DNA from 2 places in the Desulfovectis peckii genome. Region 2 is predicted to be linked to the other one. Evidence: riboswitches for the same ligand, from Rfam matches in the RefSeq annotation. Region 2 holds a riboswitch; the other holds the start of a gene.
What was found. Region 2 has a riboswitch for glycine ahead of gcvT (glycine cleavage system aminomethyltransferase GcvT). Riboswitches for the same ligand answer to the same signal wherever they lie in the genome.
Positions count from the first base shown of each region.

Region 1 (11,387 bases), 510 kb from region 2:
CTCGATGAAATTTTAGAATTCCGCAAAGATGTGCTGGAATCACTGCGCCAGCCGCTGGAAGACGGCATAGTTTCCGTTACCCGGGTACATTCATCCCTTACCTATCCGGCTAACATTATGCTGGTCGCCAGCGCCAACCCCTGTCCCTGCGGCTACTTTGGCGATCCCCTTAAAGAATGCACCTGCACGCCGCCGCAAATTCAACGCTATTTGCGCCGCCTGTCCGGCCCGCTGCTAGATCGCATCGATATGCACATTGAAGTTTTGCGCGTGCAATTCAGCGATTTACAAGACCCGACACCGGCTGAACCGTCGGCAGAGATAAAGGCCCGGGTGGAAAAAGCCCGCAGCATTCAACGGATGCGTTTTAACGGCATGCAGTCCAAAGTTACCTGCAACGCCCAAATGCCCCCTTCAATGATCAGAAAATACTGTGTCCCTTCCCGCGAGGCCAAAAGTCTGCTGCGTGCCGCCTTTAAGAGTTTAAATTTATCTGCCCGCAGTCACGATAAAATACTAAAGCTGGCCCGCACCGTTGCCGATTTGGCCGGCAGCGAGCTCATCTTAGAACAGCACATGGCAGAGGCATTGCAGTACCGCAGTTGGGAAAATAAATTTATTTAGTCATATTAAGGAGGAAGCAAGATGTTAAAAACTAAAAATCTTTTGGCGGCAGCCATGTGCATTTTGTTGTTTTTAACAACTGCTTGTGCCGACAGCTCTTCCCCGGAAACCGTGACCGGGAATTTTTTAAATGCGCTTAAGGAGTCTGACTTGAGCAAAGCTAAAAAATATGTAGTAAACACTGATATCGAAGGGGCTTTGCCAGATAAAGAAATAGCCAAATTAATTCTGGCAAAAATTGAATATAAAATAACGGAAACGAGCATTAACAGCGACAAAGCAACCGTTAAAGCTGATATTACCGCACCGGACATGATGGGAATAACAGCAAGTACCGTAAACGAAATGATACCTTTAGCATTTGCCACGGTTTTTTCCGCTGAAACCTCTCCGGAAGAGATAGATAAACTCGTAGATAAGTACCTGATCAACAGCATATCCGATGACAATGCACCAATGACAACCACCCAAACCAATATAAATCTGGTTAAAACCAAAGGCGGCTGGAAGATTTCCCAAGCCAATGATGAGCTTTACCGTGCCATTACCGGGAATGCCCTAAAAGCTTTTGAAATTTTAGAAACCGAAAATAAATACTAAAACCTCTTGGCCTCTTACAACCGACCAAGAGGTTTTCATCACCTTACACTAAAACATTTCATTGGCCTTTTCAATAGCAATTTTCACAAAGTTGCCGCACTGGCGAGAAGTTAAGTTTCCGTAGTCGCTGTGCTCTCCTTCAATTAAGCCTTCCACACCCTGCTGTCTGGCAGCGTAGTGTTTCAGTTTCCAACTCATTACTTTGTCCCTGGCCACAGAAACTACCTCCTTTTTGGTTGTTATCGTTAGTTTCTGCAGCAGTAAATTTAATATAACAAGTAAGTTCAGCTAGTATATTTAGTAGCTGCAAATGCAGATGAAATTTATTAATAGTACTAAGAAATAGCATTATAAAAGTATTAATTTTTTATATTATTTTCAACAAAGCATTGGTTTATTTAAGTTCATTAATTAATTACATCAATAAATTCCACAAAAACACGCCGGCGATACCGCCAAAGATGACAATAATTACGTTTAAGCCAAAATAAGCCAAAATTAAAGCTACAATGCTGCCGGAAATAGCAGAATGTATGTTGCCGGTAGATTGTAAAATGCCGGGAAAGAGCAAGGCACTGATTGCCGCACAGGGAATAAACTGTAAAAAAGTTTTCAATGCAGGTGGCAGTTTAGTAGTGTCTAAAGCTACCAGCGGCAGCATTCTGGGAATGTAAGTCACTGCCGCCATGCCAATGACGATCAACAAAAGTTTATCCATTGTTTGCACCCTCCTTGGGGAACAGAGCTGCACCAAGGGCTGCGGCAATTAAGGTGGAAATAATCACCGTCCACCCGGTAGACAAAGCGGCAAACAGCGGCAGCCAGTTAAGCAGGGCGTGAGTAGCTGCGGCAATTATGGCCACAATTAAAAAGGGTTTGGAAGTTTTTAGCGAAGGAATTAACAACCCGATAAACATGGCGTAAAGGGCAATGCCCATGCAGGCTTTAACGGATTCCGGAAGTCCGGAGGCGAGAAATATCCCCAGCCATGTTCCGATATTCCAGGCGGCAAAGGCGGTAAAATTTAAACCTAACAAAAAGGCCGGACTTAAAGTTTTCTCTTGACGAAAAGAGGCTACAGAAAAAGTTTCATCAGTAACGCCAAAGGCAATGAGTGAACGCATCTTGGCAGATACATTTTTTTCAATGCGTTGCGCCAATGAGGCAGACATCAACAAATGCCGCAAATTAAGAATAAAGGTAGTCATGACAATTTCTCCGCCCATAACTCCTAAAGACATTAGGTTAACGGCCATAAACTGGCTGGCACCGGCATAAACCAACAGTGACATCAATGCACAGATTATATTGGGCACATCTGATGCTTTAGCTAAAATTCCATAAGCCAAGGCAATCGGGATAAAGCCAATGGCGATGGGAACGGCGGCTTTAATGCCGTCAACTGCCGTTAGTTTTTCTGTAGCTTGCATGTTATTTTTAACTTCGGTTGAATGTTTTGTCACCGGTTGCACCATTTTTTGCCTCCTGCTGGAAAACTTATACAGGGCCGGTAAATATCAAGTTAACCGGCCCTGTACAATGTTGCACTCTATTTAAGCCAATTTTGCCGCAATATCTCTTGCTATCCAAACACCACAGGCACTTGCTTGGGCCAAGCCTCTGGTTACACCTGCCCCGTCACCGCCGGCATATAAGCCGCTAATTTCCGTTTCAAATTTATCATTTAATTTCGGCCGGCTGGAGTAAAACTTGGCCTCCACACCGTAAAGCAGGGTATGCTCACAAGCCAGTCCCGGTGTAACATGATCAAGGGCTTCAATCATTTCGCAAATACTTTTCATGGTACTGTAGGGTAAGGCCAGAGCCAAGTTACCCGGCACCGCTTCTTTCAGCGTCGGCTCAACAAAACCAACCTTAATTCTCTTTTCAGTTGATCTTCTGCCTTTTAAAATGTCACCGTACCTTTGCAGCAAAACACTGCCGTTAGATAAGTCGTTTGCTAATTTAGAAATTGCCCGCGCATATTCATTTGGCTTGTTAAAAGGTTGCGAAAACTTGTGCGAAACCAATATGGCAAAGTTAGTGTTCCCACTGCCCAGTTTTTTATCTTGGTAAGCATGTCCGTTAGCCAGCATCACACCGCTGTGATTTTCAATTACCACATAGCCGGAAGGGTTACTGCAAAATGTCCTTACTGTTGTGCCTACTGAGGTGCGATAAATAAACTTGCCTTCGTATAGATGTTCATTTATCTCTTCCATAATGGTGTCCAGTGTTTCTACACGCACACCCACATCAACCTGGTTGTTGGTCATCTCTAAATTGTGCTTGGCCAATACTTCTTCCAGCCATTTAGAGCCGTCTCTGCCCGGCACAATCACTACTTTTTTAGCTTCAAAGTATTGCTCATCTTTAGTGACAATACCGCTAACGGCTAACTTGCCGCTCCCGTCTTTTTTTACCGTAATATCTGCTACTTCAGTTTCAAAAATCATGTCAATTTTATCTTTTAAGTACTCGTAAATGTCAATTAAAATTTTTATGTTGCGCTCGGTACCCAGGTGACGGACCCTGGCCCTAAGCAGCTTAAGACCCACTGCCAGTCCTCTTTTCTCGATGGCTTTAACCGCCGGCGAAGTAGGATCGGTAATTTCTGACGGCGCACCGTGCTTTAAGTTAATTTCATCTACATAGTTAATTAATTTCAAAACTTCAGAAGGAGGCAGATAGTCGGTCATCCAGCCGCCAAATTCAGTAGTGATGTTAAATTTCCCGTCCGAGTATGCCCCGGCACCACCAAAACCGTTGGTAATTGAACATGCCGGAATACAGCCGGCGTAATCTTTTTTCTCATTAGCCGGCGGACACTTTTCCAGTTTTTTTTCCAACATCGGACAGCTGCGCTTGTATATGTCCCTACCCTTATCAATCAACAATACCTTTAAAGAAGGCGCTTTCAAGGAAAGTTCATAACAAGCGAAAATACCCGCTGGCCCGGCCCCTACAATAATTACGTCATACCCTTTGCTCATTGCTTTCACTCCAAGCTTATATTAGTCTTTTAACATCCCAAAGTTACATTATATACCAACTAAAATTATATAGCAAACTTATTTATTGTAAGAAAAGGAAAAAATTTAAAAACCGATCCCCATCAACATAATTAGAATTATATACCCACTAAATAGAATTGCCAAGGCAAATTAAATAAAGGTGTGATAAAGCACACCCTTATTTATTAATTTGATTTGGCTGTCTTTAATTCAGTTTTTGCCTTGACATTAGATTGTTCTTCTTGAAGATGTTTCAGGTAGCGGTTTGTTTCCGCCACTACCACGCCACTTAAGCCCAGTAAGGCAATTAAGTTGGGGATGGCCATTAACCCGTTCACTATATCGGCAATTATCCAAATCATATCCAGTTTAAGAAAAGCGCCCAAGCCCACTAAAACTATAAAGATAATGCGGTAAGGCATAATTGCTTTTACCCCGAACAAATACTCACAGCAGCGCTCGCCGTAGTAATTCCACCCCAAGATGGTAGTAAAAGCAAAAAAGGCAATAGCGATCGTTAAAAGGTGGGGTCCAAACGCCGGGAACCCGGAGGCAAAGGCCAATTGGGTCATCGCCGCACCTTCGGCTGTACCGCACCACACGCCGGTAACTACCAACGTCAAGCCGGTCATGGTACAAATAATAATTGTATCAATAAAAGTACCGGTCATGGAAATTAAACCTTGTTCTGCCGGCCATTTGGTTTTTGCCGCCGCCGCCGCAATCGGGGCACTGCCCAGACCGGATTCGTTAGAAAAGACGCCCCGGGCAATACCGAACTGAATAGCCATCATTACGGTTGCTCCTAAAAAGCCGCCGGTTGCGGCAGTACCGGTAAAGGCACCGTTGATTACCAGTTTAACTGCCGCCGGCAATTGTTCTATGTGCATTATTAAAACTGCCAGGCAGACAACAACATAAAAAACAGCCATAAAAGGCACAACCTTAGTGGTAACATTAGCGATTCTCTTAATACCGCCAATGGTTACCAAGGCTACCAACAAGGTAATTACAGCGGCAGTAAGATAAACGGGAATGCCCATGGAGTTTTCTGCCGATGATACGATGGCGTTTACCTGGGGAAAGGTGCCGATGCCAAAAAAGGCAACTAAAATACCGCTTATGGCAAACATTATCGCCAATGGGCGGAATTTAGGGCCCAAACCTTTTTCAATATAGTACATCGGCCCACCGGAAATTTGCCCGTTGTCATCTACCGTGCGATATTTAACAGCCAACAGTCCTTCGGCATATTTGGTAGCCATGCCAAAGAAGGCTGCCAGCCACATCCAAAAAAGGGCCCCCGGGCCGCCGGCATAAATAGCGGTAGCCACCCCGACAATGTTGCCGGTACCGACGGTAGCCGCCAAGGCGGTACAAAGGGCACCGATGCTTTTTATATCGCCGGAACCGTCATTTTTAGCAGTGACAATAAGTTTTAATGCCAGCGGCAGTTTACTTACCTGCAGCAGTTTAAGCCTAAATGTAAGTACAATCCCTGTCCCCACCAAAAGAATTAAAAGCGGCGGCCCCCAGATATAAGCGTCGATAGTTTGTAACAAATCCATAATGTTCATTGCCTCATCTCCTACTTTGTTGTTAAAAAATAAAAAAGCCAAATCAGAAATGATTTGACTCTTGAAAGCAACAGGCAAAGAAGCAATTAGTCAGCATTAAATTTACTAACTAATTGTATAGCCTCCTCTGTCCTTTTGCCTGAGAGATTGAACAGCTGTACAGACTGTTTTGCCCCTTCGGCGCCCTTATTATGTAAGGGTCTCTCCAGAGTCCTGTCCGCCGGTGGTTCCGCTTTTTAACAAAGCACCTGAGAGTTTAGCTCCTTCGGTGGGCCTTTCGGCCGCTCTCCCACAGGCATCATTCAGTGTCCATATGCGGTTGTTACGTAGGATATTATAATTCTAACTCTTGGAAATAGCAACAGTTAGAAGTAATATTCTAATATTCTGACTTTTATAAGTCTATAAGTCCCTTTTTGTATCTGCGGATACCAAATATGCTCCCCTCAAAGCCAAGGAGAGCACGGCAATATATTTTAAATAACCGTAACTGCTTATATTCTCTTAATAATTGAAAACATATGGTTTAATATATACCAATTTTGCGGAAAACTGTTATCCAGCTGCCAATAGCTTACCCCTCTTAATTGATATTCGTTAATTAGTTCCAGTTTGGCTTGAATGCTGCGAGCGTCTTCAAACCAAACAACATGGCTGCTTCCCTTTTCATCTGTATAATAAAAGTACGGCGCTTGTGCCTCTTCATCGTATTGAACGGTGGCCCCATATTGAGCGGCTAACTGCAACGCACTTATCGGAGTAACTCTAACCGCCCATTCGCCGCCCGGTGCATAAGGCAGTGTCCAGTCATAACCATACAGCGGTATGCCAAACATTACTTTTTCCGGTGGAATGACTGAAACTGCATAATCAAGCACTTCTCTTACTTCATTAATCGGGGCAACGGCCATGGGTGGGCCTCCGGCATATCCCCAATCATAGGTCATCAACACAACAAAGTCATTAATCCTGCCTTGAGCGGCATAGTCGTGGGCCCCATGCCATTCTCCGGTGGTTATGTCATAGGGTTTGGGAGCTAAATCTGTTGATAGCACATAATTTTCAGAATGTAAAAGGGCATAGGCTTTAGCTACAAAATCATTGTATAATTGCCTGTCTTCGGGCGGAATTCTTTCAAGGTCAAAATTTACTCCGTAATAACCCTTTGCCTTCAAAACCTGCAGGATGTTGCCAATTAAAAGGTCTTGAATGTTTTCATCTGACAAAATAGCATGAGCTATTTGGGGATCAAAGTTCCCTTCCCCTAAGTTCGTTAACACCATTAAACCTGCTACATTATACTCTCTCGCTGCCTCTATTACCGCTAAATCATCTAAAGGCTGTAAGCTGCCGTCCGCATTAACTTGATAACTAAAGGGGCTGATATAGGTTAAGGACGGTGCGGCTTCATCAATTAATCTTGGGTTTTGTTGATAATAACTTGGTTCCATCCAGGCATTAACTTCTATCGCCCGCAATTGATTGCCAGCATCACCGGGAATAATCAAAGCCATGCCGGAAATAAGATGGGGCAATTCATAGATTGCATTTATATCAATAATTCTTTGCATGTTAACTTGATATCTGTTGGCAATCATCTGTACTGTCTCCCCCGGTTGCACCACATGTATCAGCAATGCCCTCCCCCTTTCTCTTTTAAATACTGTATTATATTCATATCAAGGTGTATTGCTTTCGGTAATTGGCTAGGAAAGGAGAAAAGCTTACATGCAGGAAAGAGTTGTTTGCCGCAAATGCCGCTATTTCTATATCACCTGGGACAAGCGTTTTCCCAACGGCTGCAAGGCTTACGGTATCAAAACAAAATACCTGCCGTCCGTGGTTGTGCTCAGAACGACAGGTAAGGGCTGTGCCTGTTATCAGCCGAAATAACGGTTATTATTTAATCTTTTTTCAAACTTTTGTCTGTACTCATGTAGCTGCCGCTACCCTGTTCAGGGGCAAGGTTTTGTTCCGTCAGCCCCTTAACTTTAAAGGTCGGCGGATCATAAGAACTTATTTTTTCGTCATTTGCGCGCTTAACAGGTTTCCTTTTGCTCATCAAATCGCCTCCCGCAAATAGGATAACCGAAAAGCATAATATCTATGAAAACCTGTCTGCACAAAGAAAAGGCCCTGTGCTTTTTATTCCACAGGGCCCGGCAACAAAGATATCAGTGCTGTGTCTGGGATACCGCGCTATACAAGGTGCCAACAACAAACACAATCAAAGCGGGCACTACCCAGCCCAACCCCTGATCGTGCATGGGCAAGTAAACTAAGAGCTTATCCAGCCCAAGCTGAATGCCGAGTCGTTGGCCGATTGATGCCGCCAAGTTTACTAATGCTAATATTGTAGTAATGCCGACGGTAGTTACATAGACGATCTTTTTACCTTTAAATAGGTTGTGTATAATGCCCAGCAATACTAAAGCAATAACGATGGGGTATACTGTTACCAACAGCGGAACCGACACTTCCAAAATAGTGGCTAAACCCATGTTTGCCAGAAGTGCACTAACTAAAGTAGCAATTATACAAATCGTATTGTAGCTCACACGATTATTGGTTAACCTGCTAAAGAAACTGCCGCAGCTGGCAACCAGGCCAATGGCCGTTGTTAAACAGGCCAAAGCCATGCCTATAGCAATGGCAACTTTACCAAAAGAACCAAGTAAGTATTCAGACATGAAGGAAAGCAATTCCCCTTGGTTATCACCGGCATACAATGTACCGGTAGTAGCCCCAATATAGGCCAGACCGATATACACCGAACCTAAACCAACTGCAGCAACAATTCCGGCTATGATGGTTATTTTGGCGATTTCGTTATTATCGGTAACACCCTTGTTTCTAACCGAGTTGACAATAACCAAACCGAAAATTGTCGCCGCTAACGCATCCATCGTATTGTAACCTTCTAAAAAGCCTTGAATAAAGGGTGTGCTATAATTTGCTGCACCGATGCCTGCACCCGGGCTAACAATGCCTTTAAAAATAATAATACCGAGAAATAATAGTAAAAACGGGGTAAGTATTTTCCCCAAATTATGAATAATTTGACTGGGACGTAAAACAAACGCTAAAACAATACCAAAAAATATCACCGTGGTTATTGCTAAAGCCAGAGACGACATGCCGGGGCTTAAGTCACCTAAAAAGGGTGCCACCCCTACTTCATAAGTGGTAGCGCAAGTACGCGGAATGGCCAACAGCGGGCCGATACAAAGTACCACCACGGTAGTAATAATTTTACCGAACAAGGGGTTTACTCTGCTGCCCAGCTTTTCCAAGTCACCGCCTGCCATAGCCACTGCCGTAACCCCTAACAAGGGCAACCCTACACCGGTAACTATAAAACCAAAAACAGCCAGCCAAAGATCTTCCCCGGCCAGTTTACCTAACATTGGCGGGAAGATCAGGTTGCCGGCACCGAAAAACATAGCCAATAAGGCCAAACCGGTAACAAATATCTCTCTGTTACTTAACTTCATGAAAACCCTCCTCCATGCTGCAAAAATAAAGCTTGTCCAGGGTGAGTATCAAACATCTCGGCAGTACAATAACCTATATCCTAAACTAATTTACACCGAGTGTCAATTATTTATATTACTTTTCAAATTGTCTATATTTTTACACAACTTGATTGTGATTTGTACAAAAAATAAATTAAGCTTCATGCCGACGGCAGAAGCTTAATTTTGTTCGCTCGTTTAGTTTTACATGCTGTAAAAAGCTACAAAAGCTTGATAAACATAAAGATGATCTTTTACACCGGCCAATTCTCTTATTGAGTGCATCGCCAGCATGGGGTTGCCGATATCTACGGAACGGATGTTTAAATGCCTGGCTGTAATTGGCCCAATAGTAGAACCGCCTCGTAAATCCGAACGGTTAACAAAGGTTTGATAAGGAATGTTGTTTTCCCGGCAGATAGAAGCAAACACCGCCGTTGAATCACTGTCTGACGTATACCTTTGATTGGCATTGATTTTTATCACCGGTCCGCAGTTGATCCGGGGTTTGTTTACCGGGTCATGCCTTTCCGGACTGTTGGGGTGTACCGCATGAGCCATATCCGCTGAAATGAAAAATGAGTTGGCCACCGCGCGAAAATAATCTTCCCGGTGCTTACTGGATAGCACAATTTTATTTTTGTTCTCGGCTAATACAATTCTCTCCAACACTGTAGCCAGCAGCGGCGAATCCGCTCCCTGCTTGCTACTGCTGCCAACTTCTTCATTGTCAAAGCAGGCCAACACATTGACCCCGGACTTGGGCTTGGCGCCGCACAATGCTTTGAGCCCTGCATGCACCATAGCCAAGTCGTCAATGCGGGAAGCGGATATCAGCTGCTGATCACTGCCAATGATACTTCCCTTTTGATGTTCGTATAAAAACAGGTCAAAATCCAAAATATCCTCTTCCGGTAGGTCTGCTTCCCTGGCTAACAGTTTTAACAAGTAGTTTTGCGGCGTAAGTTGATCATTAATTAGCCTGATTATCGGCAGGGTGTCTTTTTGCGCGTTTAATTTTATCCCGTCGTTAACACTGCGATTTAAATGAACGGCTAAATTGGGAATAACCAGCAGCGGACCCTTGATGTTTACCAGCTTGCTTTCCGGCCACAGCGGATTATTACTGCGCACGGTAATCCGCCCGGCCAGGGACAGCGGACGATCTAACCAAGTGTTAATAATCGGGCCGCCATAGATTTCGGTATTGAGTTTTAAGTAACCGTCCGCCGACATTTCCGGATAGGGCTTAATGCAAAAAGTCGGGCTGTCGGTATGGGCCCCGATTATTTTAAAGCCTGATTCCGCAATACTGCCTTCCCCGATAACAAAGGCAATGCAGGCGGAAGAATTTGCCGTTACATAATATTTCCCCCGCTGCTTTAGGTCCCATTTATCCCTTAAATGCAATTTTTTAAAGCCGTTATTCTTTAAAACGGCTTCCATCTCACTCACGGCATGAAAGGCCGTGGGGCTGCGATCAATAAAATCAATTAATTCCGCAGCCAGCCTTTTTTCTGTCACCACCTGTAATTCTCCCCTCTTAATCATTCTTTGATCATTATAACCGAAACGGTGGTTTAAATGGGTAATTATAGATGTTTCCTTACAACCATGAATGTAACTTTTGCTAAAACATAAGCAGGGAACACCTTGGCCGTCCTGCATATCTGAAGCGGCAGCACTGTCAAGAGCGTTCCCTGCTTTTTAACGAAATATTATCTTTTCACCTAAAGGTGCTTTTCATTACTATCCTGGCGCCAGGCCTCTAACCGAAAGGTAAAGGCCGGCCCCAATTTCCATGCCCCACAGACATGTCCTTTTGTTCACAAATCTGGCTTTAACTAACCGAAAGGTCTTCCGTACACTCATCGGGGCAAAACTGCTTTTCGGACAATCTGATAATGTCATTGTAAACTACAATGCGGCCTAAAATTTTCAGCAGCTCATTTTTGGTGTCTTCGGCAATATCTAACCGCTGGATTCTCTTTTGCAAATGTACACACGAGGCATTGCAAATATTGTTGGCGTCTTCTAAAAATTCATCATCGTCAATG
Region 1 covers NZ_AP042409.1:1,317,633-1,329,019, forward strand. The annotation lists gene ACZ5NG_RS06540 (YifB family Mg chelatase-like AAA ATPase) at 1-624, shown strand, start outside; gene ACZ5NG_RS06545 (nuclear transport factor 2 family protein) at 646-1,224, shown strand; gene ACZ5NG_RS06550 (small, acid-soluble spore protein, alpha/beta type) at 1,273-1,440, opposite strand; gene ACZ5NG_RS06555 (AzlD domain-containing protein) at 1,640-1,942, opposite strand; gene ACZ5NG_RS06560 (AzlC family ABC transporter permease) at 1,935-2,699, opposite strand; gene ACZ5NG_RS06565 (NAD(P)/FAD-dependent oxidoreductase) at 2,778-4,217, opposite strand; gene ACZ5NG_RS06570 (alanine/glycine:cation symporter family protein) at 4,424-5,815, opposite strand; glycine riboswitch at 5,933-6,034, opposite strand; gene ACZ5NG_RS06575 (glycosyl hydrolase family 18 protein) at 6,310-7,452, opposite strand; gene ACZ5NG_RS06580 (uracil-DNA glycosylase) at 7,544-7,708, shown strand; gene ACZ5NG_RS06585 (hypothetical protein) at 7,719-7,877, opposite strand; gene brnQ (branched-chain amino acid transport system II carrier protein) at 7,990-9,309, opposite strand; gene ACZ5NG_RS06595 (M18 family aminopeptidase) at 9,535-10,857, opposite strand; gene ACZ5NG_RS06600 (hypothetical protein) at 11,171-11,387, opposite strand, start outside.
Region 1: it holds a riboswitch for glycine, as region 2 does, so the genes downstream of both, ACZ5NG_RS06570 (alanine/glycine:cation symporter family protein) here and gcvT (glycine cleavage system aminomethyltransferase GcvT) in region 2, are expected to answer to the same signal.

Region 2 (11,387 bases):
GAAAAGGCAGCCGGTGAAAAGTGTGAACGCTGCTGGATGTACCATGAAGAAGTAGGTCAAAATACAGAACACCCGGCGCTGTGTCCGCGCTGTGCATCGGTAATACAAAACCAATAGGCTAATAAACTTAAAAGCATATAGGCGGAGCAAACCATAGTTTGCCCCGCCTTTTTATGTCAGGCGAAGGGATAATTTTTCCATTAATTAATATGCGATTTACAATTAGTTAGTTGTTTTTAATTAGATAATTATGTTAAGATTATTGCAACGTGGGGGTGGTTAAAATACTGAAATGTACCGTTTATCCGAAGAAAGTTATGCAAATGAGTACTGAACAACTGCAAAATTTAATGGTGTCATTGTTGTATCATGTTGATCGCGCTTTTACATATAATACCAGTCCGGTAGAACTGACTAACCGAATATTAAGCGAACTTTTAGAGGCCGACCTGATAGATATAACAGGGACCGGCTGCGAGGGCTGTAGTTCCTGCGGTTCTCCGGTACAAACCAAAGAAACGAAGAAAAAACCGGGGAAAGTAATACAATTTCCAAATATCCAAAAAGATTAACTTTTTTTTGAAGGGTTTTTAGCTTTATAATCGGTAATTAAGCCTTTTCTAATTCGCTGCGTGATAATACCGCCGATGCGCCCGGCTTCTTTGGCATTTAACGCACCCCAACCGTAGGTGCGTATTTTTTCACCTAAGCCCAGTTCTTCGGCAATTTCCATTCTTAGCAGGTCTTCTTTGGTGGGTTCCTTAACTTTTTTAGCTCGTTTCATTTTCACTCATCTCCGCAGATAGTATTAATCATATCGTAAAGTTAGTATAGGCCGCTTGATAATAAAATATGAGCCGTAATAAAATACCGTTTGGCAATAAAAAATGCTTAGATTTTTATTAATTTTAAGCAGGAGAAAATCTACTGACAGCGAATAATGCCTTAAAAAGAAAATATGTTTTGCGGATGAAAGTGGCAGGAGAGCACCGGTATTGCCGGGCGCCGAAGGAGCAAGGTTATTCGCTGCTGGACGATGACCGAAACTCTCAGGCCAACAAACTGTCACCGGACGTAGCTCTGGAGAGTTCCAACTGGACACCAAAGGGGAAACCTCGAGCCGAGGAAAATCTCTCAGGTAAACCGGACAGAGTAATCAGCATATTGATTTACTCTGTCTTTTTTTGTGCATTAGGTTATAATAATATTGAACCAAGGAAAATAATACAAGACAGAGTTTTCAAAATCTAACCATAATTCAAAAAACGCAAACGGAGGTAATATCATGGCTGAATTAAAGCGGACTCCGCTTTACGCTGTTCATGTTGAATTAGGGGCTAAAATGGTTGAATTTGGTGGCTGGGAAATGCCGGTACAGTATCAGGGCATTATTAAAGAACACCAGGCCGTAAGAAATGCCGCCGGGCTATTTGATGTTTCCCACATGGGAGAAATATTGGTGGAAGGCCCCGGGGCACTAGGTTTTTTGCAGCACTTAGTTACCAACGATGTCAGCAAGCTGGAAATCGGACGGGCGATGTATACGCTGATGGTTAAGGAAGACGGCGGGATTATTGATGATTTCTTAATTTATTACTTGGGAAACAATCGTTATTTACTGGTGGTCAACGCTGCTAATAAAGATAAAGATTTCGCTTGGATTAAACAGCACCTAACCGCTCCGGATGTAGGAGTGGCGGATAAATCCGATGAATACGCGCAGTTGGCTTTGCAGGGGCCGGTGGCGCAAAAAGTACTGCAAAGCTTAACCAGCCTGGATTTGGCTACCATTAAATTTTACCGTTTTGCTATCGGTTCAGTGGCCGAAGTACCCTGCCTGGTTTCCCGCACCGGTTATACCGGGGAAGACGGTTTTGAACTGTACTGCGAACCGGAGAACGTAGTAAAATTATGGCATGCCATCTTAAAAGCAGGGGAATCAGAAGGTGTGGTGCCTGCCGGGTTAGGAGCGCGAGATACTTTAAGGTTTGAAGCGGCATTGGGTCTTTACGGCCATGAAATGACAGAGAGCATTAACCCACTGATGGCCGGTTTAGGCTGGGCAGTAAAGTTTGATAAAGGAGATTTTATCGGCAGAGATGCCTTGATTAAAATTAAGGAGCAGGGTGTCAGCCATAAACTGGTAGGCCTGAAAATGATCGAAAGGGGAGTGCCGCGGACCGGCTATAAATTGCAAGTCAATGGTGAGGAAATCGGCTGGATTACCTCGGGCAACTTTGCTCCCACATTAAATGCAAATTTGGCGTTAGCTTATGTAAAACCGGAGTATGCAGCAGTAGATACGGAACTGGATGTCATCATTCGCAATAAACCGGTAAAAGCTAAAGTAGTCCCTAAACCTTTTTACAAAAGAAAATAATATAACATAACAATAATAATGAGGAGGTTATTTTATGAGTAATGTACCAAGTGATTTAAAGTACAGTAAGGAACACGAATGGGTACGGATTGACGGCAACCGTGTTACCATTGGCATTACCGATTATGCTCAAGATTCTTTAGGCGATATTGTCTTTGTAGAGCTGCCCGCTGTAGGCGACACTTTAGAAAAAGATGATACCTTTGGAGTTGTGGAATCGGTAAAAGCCGCATCTGACATTTTTACCCCGCTAAGCGGCAAAGTAGTGGAAGTAAATGAGGCTTTGGAAGAAGCTCCGGAAACAATTAATAACGACCCTTATGGTGAGGGTTGGATTGTTGTGTTGGAGCTTTCCGATCCGTCAGAATTAGACGACTTGCTTTCCGCTGAAGAGTATCAAGCTTTCTTAGAGGAGAATGCCTAATGAAATTTTATCCTCATACTGATGAAGAGCGCGGCCAAATGTTGGCCGCTCTAAAACTTAATTCGCTGGACGAGCTTTTTAGTGACATTCCGGAAAAAGTAAAACTAAACAAACCCTTAAATTTGCCCAAGGCTCATTCTGAATTAGAACTGACCCGTCATTTGGGCGCTTTGGCCAAGAAAAATAAAACCGTTGAGGATTACACTATATTTTTAGGGGCCGGGGCCTATGATCACTATATCCCCAGTGCGGTGAAACACATTTTGTCCAGAACAGAATACTACACTGCTTATACCCCTTATCAGCCGGAAATCAGTCAGGCAGTGCTGCAGTCAATTTTTGAATATCAAACGATGATTTGCGAATTAACCGGCATGGATGTATCCAATGCGTCAATGTATGACGGGGCATCAGCAATGGCGGAAGCAGCTTTAATGGCTTCCGCTGCCACCCGGCGGAATAAAGTACTGGTGTCGCGGGCGGCACACCCGGCCTACCGCGAAGTACTGCAGACTTACGCCGAGGGGCAGGAGCTGCAGGTAGAAGAAATTGCGCTCAACGAAGGACGCACCGATCTGGAAAAGCTGGAAAAACAGCTTGACAAAGATGTTGCGGCGGTGATTATTCCTTATCCCAACTTTTTTGGCGTCGTTGAAGATTTAACCCAAGCAGCTGAGTTGGCCCACAAAAACAAGTCTCTTTTGATAGCGGTTTGTGATCCCGTTGCCTTAGGGGTGTTGAAAACACCGGGCAGCTGTGGGGCGGATATTGTTGTCGGTGACGGCCAAGGCCTGGGCATACCCTTGTCATTCGGCGGTCCTTATTTGGGGTATCTAGCCTGCACCGATAAATTAATGCGCCGCATGCCCGGCCGGATAGTCGGTCAAACTAAGGACGGGCAGGGCCGCCGGGGCTTTGTACTTACCCTGCAGACCAGAGAGCAGCACATTCGCCGGGAAAAAGCCACTTCCAACATCTGCTCCAATCAGGCACTGTGTGCTTTGGCCGCCACTGTGCACTTAAGCTTATTAGGTAAAAAAGGCCTTAGACAGGTAGCTGAGCAGTGTTTGCAAAAAGCACACTACGCCTGCCAGCAAATTACTTCATTGCTTGGCTTTGAGGTTGCTTGGAATGCGCCGTTCTTTAAGGAATTTGTGGTTAAAGTGCCGCAACCGCCGGCAGAAATTAACGCTCGCCTACTGGATGCCGGCATTATCGGCGGTTGGGATTTAGGACAGGCTTATCCCGAGCTGCAAAACCACATGCTCTTTTGTGTTACAGAGAAACGAACCAAAGAGGAAATTGACAAACTGGTTGCGGTACTGGGAGGTGATGCCAGATGACGGAAAAACTAATTTTTGAACTTTCCCAACCCGGACGGGAAGGAGTGCAGCTGCCGGATAACGATGTGCCGGAAAAACCGCTGGAAGAGTTACTGGGGGAAAACAATTTGCGTACAGATGAACCGCAGCTGCCGGAAGTAAGTGAATTGGATGCCGTACGCCACTTTACCAGGCTTTCCCGTCTCAACTACGGGGTAGACGTTGGCTTTTATCCCCTAGGTTCATGCACCATGAAATACAACCCCAAAATTTGTGAAGACATGGCTAACCTGCCCGGTTTTACGCAGCTGCACCCCTATCAGCCGGAAGAAACGGTACAGGGTGCCTTGGAATTGATGTATAACACGCAGCAGTATTTGTGTGAACTGACCGGGATGGATGCTATGTCACTGCAGCCGGCTGCCGGTGCACACGGCGAACTTACCGGCATACTGATTGTAAAAGCTTACCTAAAGCATAAAGGAGAAAGCCGCAGCAAAGTAATTGTGCCGGACAGCGCTCACGGTACCAACCCGGCAACTGCCGCTTTGGCCGGCTTTAAAGTGGTAACCGTTAAATCTGATGAGCGGGGCAATGTTGACCTGGATGAGCTGCGCAAAGTAGTAGATGAAGACACCGCTGCTTTGATGCTTACCAACCCCAGCACATTGGGCTTATTTGAAGAAAACATTGTAGAAATCGCAGACATCATTCACCAAGCCGGGGGCTTGCTATATTATGACGGAGCCAATATGAATGCCATTATGGGCATTGCCCGCCCCGGTGACATGGGTTTTGATATTGTGCACCTCAATCTGCATAAAACCTTTGCCACCCCACACGGCGGCGGCGGCCCGGGAAGCGGCCCGGTAGGTGTGAAGGCAGAACTGGCGCCGTTTTTACCCAAACCGATAATTGTTAAAGAAAACGATCAATACCGTTTAGACTACAATCGTCCATTGTCTATCGGCAAAATACATGGCTTTTACGGCAACTTCGGCGTGGTAATCAAGGCTTATACCTACCTTTTGTCACAAGGTGCCGAGGGGCTGAAAGCAGTCAGCCAGCATGCGGTATTAAATGCCAACTACTTGATGCATTTGCTGAGCGACAAATTGAGAATTCCGGTGAAGCGCACCTGCATGCATGAGTTTGTCTGCCAGCCGCCGAAGAATTTTAAAGAACTTGGCGTCACCACCTTAGATATTGCTAAGCGCATGCTGGATTACGGTTACCATCCGCCGACGATCTACTTCCCACTGATATTTGAGGAAGTAATGATGATGGAACCGACGGAAACCGAAAGCAAGGAAACAATTGATGCGTTTGCGGAAAGCGTGATAAAAATAATCGAAGAAGGGGAAACTAATCCGGAACTGCTTAAGTCGGCTCCGCACACCACACCGATAGGCCGCTTGGATGAAGTAACCGCCGCCCGTAAGCCGGTATTAAAGTATCAAAGCAAATATTATCGGCCTTAAAATTGCTGCATGCAAAGGCTAAAGTACTGCGAACTAAAGGTTTGTTGTGCTTTAGCCTTTTTTGTGTAGTTAAAGGAACGTTCGCTTAAGGGCCGCCAAGGCCATTTACACTACGCAAACACGCCGGCACATAAAAATGAACGAGCTCCGCCGCCTCCGGGCGGGCGGCCGTGTACTTTCATCCTTAATTTTTTAATCAGAAGAAAGTGAACTCGGAGCAAAGCTCCTCAAACAGTCCTCGGCGCTAATCCTCCGTTAGCAATGCTCTTTGAATTAGCCGGCTAATCGTTTGCTTCGGTAAATGCCTTGGCGTCAAAAGAAATGTTGCATCTGTATGAACGCGCAGACATGAAGAAGCTTTCCCTTAAATGTGGACAGTAAAATCAATAAAATGGTAGGGGCCGGCTTCTATGCCGGCCCGATATAAGGAATGTTACAATTGCGAGAACGCGCTTCCTTTATCAAGACAAAAACCTATCCACCACCCGCACAAACTCTTCCGGCCTTTCTTTTTGTGCCCAGTGTTTACACCCTTCCATAAGATAAAGCTGCGAACCTTTTATCTTCCGGTGTGCTTTTTTGGCATATTTAACAGGAACGGCGGGATCATTTGTCCCATGGACGATGAGTGTGGGTGCTTTAATTTCCGATAACCTTACCGCCAGATCCGTCCTCAAGCCCGTTCGGGTAATCTCACTTCTCTGGAAAGAGATAAATGCTTTGCCGGCATGGGGATCTTTTAGCGCATCCAGTATTTCCTCTACCAGTTCGTCTGAAAGATTATCGCTACTGCCAAACAAGCTGTACAGCAAGATCCACTTTACAAGCCTTCTGCTCTTTGCCGCCAACCTATAAGACAGTTCGTTAAACGGTGATTGGGTATACCAGTAGGACAAAAGATGGTAAGGCAGTTTGGAATAAAGTCCCCATGATCCTACAATTACCAATTTATCTACCCGCCAGGGTTCTTTCAATGTAAAGGCAAGAGAAATGCCGCCACCGAGAGAAAGCCCAATCAGATTTACTTGTTTTAGATTTAAGGCGTTAACCAATTGATCTAAAAAACTTACATAAAATGAAAGCGAGTATTCCACGTCATCCGGCTTATCACTTTTGCCATATCCAGGAAGATCAGGGGCAAATACACGATGTTTTTTTGACAGTGGCCAAATAATTTCCCGCCAGGATATGTCGGCTGAATCTACACCGGCACCGTGCAAAAGAATGATCGGAGAGCCGGATTGACCTGCAGTATAGCAATTGACATTGATGCCCCTAAGGTTAAACTTCACACTCTTTACTTGTTTACTAATCATCATAGGCTTTCCTTTTTAATATTTTTTTTTGTATTTTTATCGTAAATTAAAATCATTATCAATCACATTTTGAAATTTATTCTAAATGTTTTTACAAAGGTGTTGAGTTTAAGTGTAATTTTATATATATTATATAAGAATTATTTTGACAAACAGGAAGTGTAATCATGGATGAAAAGATAAAAGTGGCCCGCCTGTCGATTATCTCAAATACCTTTTTAACCACCGGCAAATTGACGGTGGGCATATTTATGGGCTCAGTAAGTATCATATCAGAGGCTATTCATTCCGGTTTGGACTTGTTGGCAGCGATCATTGCCTTTTTATCCGTGCGTCAGTCGGCTAAGCCGGCTGATGAATTGCATAAATACGGTCACGGCAAGTTTGAAAATTTAGCCGCCATATTAGAGGCACTGCTGATTATTGCCGCGGCGGCAGGAATTTTGTGGCACGCTATACAGAAAATTTTGCAAGGTTCCGGTGAAATTGTGGCCTTAGAGCTGGGGCTTTTAATTATGGGTATTTCATGCGCGGTAAACTGGATAATATCCAGTAAATTAATGAAGGTGGGCAAAAAGACGGATTCGCCGGCTTTGGTGGCAGATGCCTGGCACCTGCGCACCGATGTATATACTTCACTGGGTGTTTTTGTTGGCATTATTTTGATTATGATTACCGGTAAGCCGATTATTGACCCCGTTATCGCTATTTTTGTCGCGCTGTTAATATTAAAGGCGGCCTTTGATTTAATGCGTGAATCCATTAACAGCATATTGGATGCAAAACTGCCTAAAGAAGAGGAGGAAGTAATTAAAGCGGTACTGGATAGCTATAACCGGCAAATAGTGCAGTATCACAACCTGCGCACCCGCAAGGCGGGGCCGCAGCGTCATGTTGATTTACATCTGGTTGTCCCCCGCTGTCAAAATGTGGTCAGTGCCCACCGGCTATGTGATGACATTGAAAATGATTTAATGCAAAAGCTGCCGCAAAGTGAGATTCTCATTCACAGTGAACCGTGTCAGCCGCCGCAGGACTGTGAAGGATGCCAAGCGGCTTGTGATTGTGAGCAAAAGAACGCGCCCTGTACCCCCCGGTCTGCACACAATGGCAAGCAAGATTGAGTGTAATACAGTGTATTTTTATCAAAAAGGCTTTAAAAATAAGCACCGCAAGCGCTGCGGTGAAATTTTTTTTGTCTTTGCAGTGACAAAAGTGTTGTCAAAACAGGATATTAATAATATAATCAAAAGAAAATTAGTTACTTTTTACACAAGCACGTTTATAATAAACTGCTTATTAAGGAGGGATGCCTGGAAAACTAAACCATTGTAATGTAAGCACATTTTATTTTATAATATTACCGGCTTTTCGGAAAAAAGTATTATTTTTAAGCAAAAATAAAATATGACAGCACCTTGTTTAAGTGACAGGCTTTACTTAAGCTCTACAGTTAGTTAATTAAAAGAGGTGATTGGGATGTCAGTTGACACCGCAAAAGCAACGTCCGCTGCCAAGACGATAGAAGTGCAAAAGCCTTCTTTCGATTGGAAACGGGTGTCGGCAATATTTGCCGGGATAGCAGCATTTGCTCTTTTCTATTTTTTACCTGAATTAACACCGGCAGTGGATCCCGCCGGGGAAGTCTTTCCACTTTCCCGAGAAGGCCAACTGGCCATTGGATTGTTTTTACTGGCAGGTATTTGGTGGGTTTTTGAGGTAATACCAATCGGTGTGACCAGTCTTTTAATCGCAGTGATTCAAGTGGCATTTGTCATTCGACCCGCCGATCAGGCATTTGGTAATATGGCGGATTCTTCGGTATTTTTCATTATGGGTTCACTGTTTTTAGGTCTTGCTTTTACCAAGGTGGGTTTAACCAACCGTTTGGCATTTAAAATGCTTACTATAGTAGGCGAGGATACCAGAAAGATTCTGCTGGGCGTCTTTTTGGTAACGGTCGGACTTACCTTACTGATGGCGCATACAGCTGTGGCGGCAACCATGTTTCCGCTGATGATGGTCATTTTAAAAATGTACGATGAAGACGAAAAGCCGAGTAAATTTGGTAAAGCAATGTTCATCGGTATGGCTTATGTTGCCGGTGCCGGTAGTATGATTACCATGCTTGGTGCGGCCCGTACCGCAGTAGCCGCCGGTTTCTTCCAAGAGTTTACCGGTAATTATGTGTCCTTTGCTGAAGTAACAAAAATGATGGGGCCTTTTGGTATCGTAATGACTTTTGTTACCTGGTTCTTATTAGCTTATGTATTCTACAGACCGGAGAAGAAAAATATACCCGGATTGAAAGAGAAGGCCCAAGAGATCTATGCCGAAATGGGACCGCTTACTAAGAAGGAAGTCTTTGTCGCCGTTTTAGCCTTAACGGTAGTTGCTATTTTGGCTTTGCAAAGTTTTGTACCGGCTTTGGCCGCCATGGGGCGGGCAGTGCCCATTTTAATTGCAGTAGGTATTATGTTCATTACCGGAATATTTAACAAAGAAGACTTAGAAAAGAATATCTCTTGGAACATCATCCTGTTATTCGGCGGTGCCATGAGTATCGGTTTGTGCCTCTGGGAAACCGGAGCTGCTCAGTGGATGGCGGTACACTGGTTGGGAATGTTCCAAGAATCTCACTGGTTAGTATTTGTACTGGCAATTGCTTTCCTAATTATCATTTTAACCAACTTTATTATGAACGTGGCAGCTATTTCCATTACCCTGCCGGTAGCGCTGGTTATTTCCAATTACCTAGGGGTTAACCCATATCTGATTCTGTTCGCTTCTCTGGCAGCTGCCGCTCTGCCTTACATGCTGTTGGTCGGTGCTGCCCCGAACGCCATTGCTTATCAGTCTAACCAGTTTAGTGTCAGCGAATTCTTTAAGATGGGTATACCGTTTACCATTCTCGCCGTAATAATGATTGGTGTATTCTCGGTAACTGTTTGGCCGCTGCTAGGGGTACCGGCATTATTGCCTTAGTTAATTAAAGCTGCACTAATCACCGTAATTGATATAATATATAACCGATACAATTATTGCAATCAAATTAATGGCCTGGATGAGAGCCTTTGCTCTTATTCCAGGCCATTAAAATTTAACTGACGTAAAGCTTCAAACAGCACAATTGCCACCGAATTAGATAAATTAAGTGAGCGGGCGCGAGTATTGTTAATCATCGGTATTCTAATGCAGTAATCGGGATTGGCCGCTAACAGCTCTGGGGGCAGTCCGGCAGTCTCTTTGCCGAAAACCAAAAAGTCATCGGGCTGATACCGCGGCTCGGTGTAATACTTTTTTCCCTTGGTGGTGACGTACCAAAATCTCCCGTTGGGATATTTTTGCTGCAGTGCGGCAAAATTGTCATGGTAGTGCAGATCCAGCAAATGCCAATAATCCAGTCCCGCTCTTTTTAAATGGCGATCATCGGTGGAAAACCCCAGCGGTTTTACTAAATGTAAAGTCGTTCCCGTTACCGCACAAGTGCGGGAAATGTTTCCCGTGTTGGCGGGTATTTCCGGTTCAACTAATACAACGTGCATTTAATTCTCCTCTTTCCTTTTTTGGTGTGTTGGGCAAAGTTTTTGCAGCGGGCAGACAGCACATTTGGGGTTGCGGGCGGTGCATATTTTCCGGCCGTGGGCTATCAGCAAATGGTGAGCCGGCTGCCAAGTTTCTTTTTTCAGGCACTGCATCAGCTCTTTTTCCGTAGCTTGCGGGTTTTTGCCGCTGGCTAACCCCAAGCGGTGAGCTACGCGGTGCACATGGGTATCTACCGGCAGGGTAGCTTGGCCAAATGCTACTCCTAAGACCACACCGGCAGTTTTGCGCCCCACCCCGGGCAGCGCTTCTAACTCTTCCCTGGTTTGTGGTACTTTGCCGTGATGCTTATGTAATAAAATACGGCAGGTTTCAATAATTGCCCGGCTTTTATTGCGGTGCAAACCGCAGCCTTTAATTTCTTCCGCCAGTTCCTCCGGAGTTAATGCGGCAAAATCCTGCGGCGTGCGGTACTTTTTAAACAAGCTGTCAGTGATCATATTAACTCTTTTATCGGTGCACTGCGCACTTAAAATGGTCGCAATTAATAACTGAAAGGGGTTTTCATGATTTAAACCGCACCCGGCATCAGGATAAGCCTCTTTTAAAATAGCAAAAATTTCTTTTACCCGCACTATACACTCCCCAATAAATCGGCATGGTCGATTTTAATGCACCGATCCATAATAATTGTAATGTTGTTATCTTGGGCAATTTTGGCCGCCTCCTCGTTTTTAATGCCCAGCTGCAGCCAAATCGCCATTGGCTTTTTGCTGACGGCATCCATAACCACCGGCGGGGTATCAACACTCCGCCGAAAAACATTGACAATATCTACTTGCTCCGGAATATCACTGACCTTTTTATAGGCCTTTTCACCCAATACCGTATCAACTTTGGGGTTGACCGGGATTATTTTAT
Region 2 covers NZ_AP042409.1:1,829,412-1,840,798, reverse strand. The annotation lists gene ileS (isoleucine--tRNA ligase) at 1-117, shown strand, start outside; gene ACZ5NG_RS09110 (hypothetical protein) at 276-572, shown strand; gene ACZ5NG_RS09105 (small, acid-soluble spore protein, alpha/beta type) at 569-784, opposite strand; glycine riboswitch at 970-1,075, shown strand; glycine riboswitch at 1,079-1,153, shown strand; gene gcvT (glycine cleavage system aminomethyltransferase GcvT) at 1,286-2,380, shown strand; gene gcvH (glycine cleavage system protein GcvH) at 2,415-2,804, shown strand; gene gcvPA (aminomethyl-transferring glycine dehydrogenase subunit GcvPA) at 2,804-4,147, shown strand; gene gcvPB (aminomethyl-transferring glycine dehydrogenase subunit GcvPB) at 4,144-5,607, shown strand; gene ACZ5NG_RS09080 (alpha/beta fold hydrolase) at 6,069-6,926, opposite strand; gene ACZ5NG_RS09075 (cation diffusion facilitator family transporter) at 7,091-8,047, shown strand; gene ACZ5NG_RS09070 (SLC13 family permease) at 8,403-9,908, shown strand; gene trmL (tRNA (uridine(34)/cytosine(34)/5-carboxymethylaminomethyluridine(34)-2'-O)-methyltransferase TrmL) at 10,004-10,468, opposite strand; gene nth (endonuclease III) at 10,469-11,101, opposite strand; gene ACZ5NG_RS09055 (CoA-binding protein) at 11,101-11,387, opposite strand, start outside.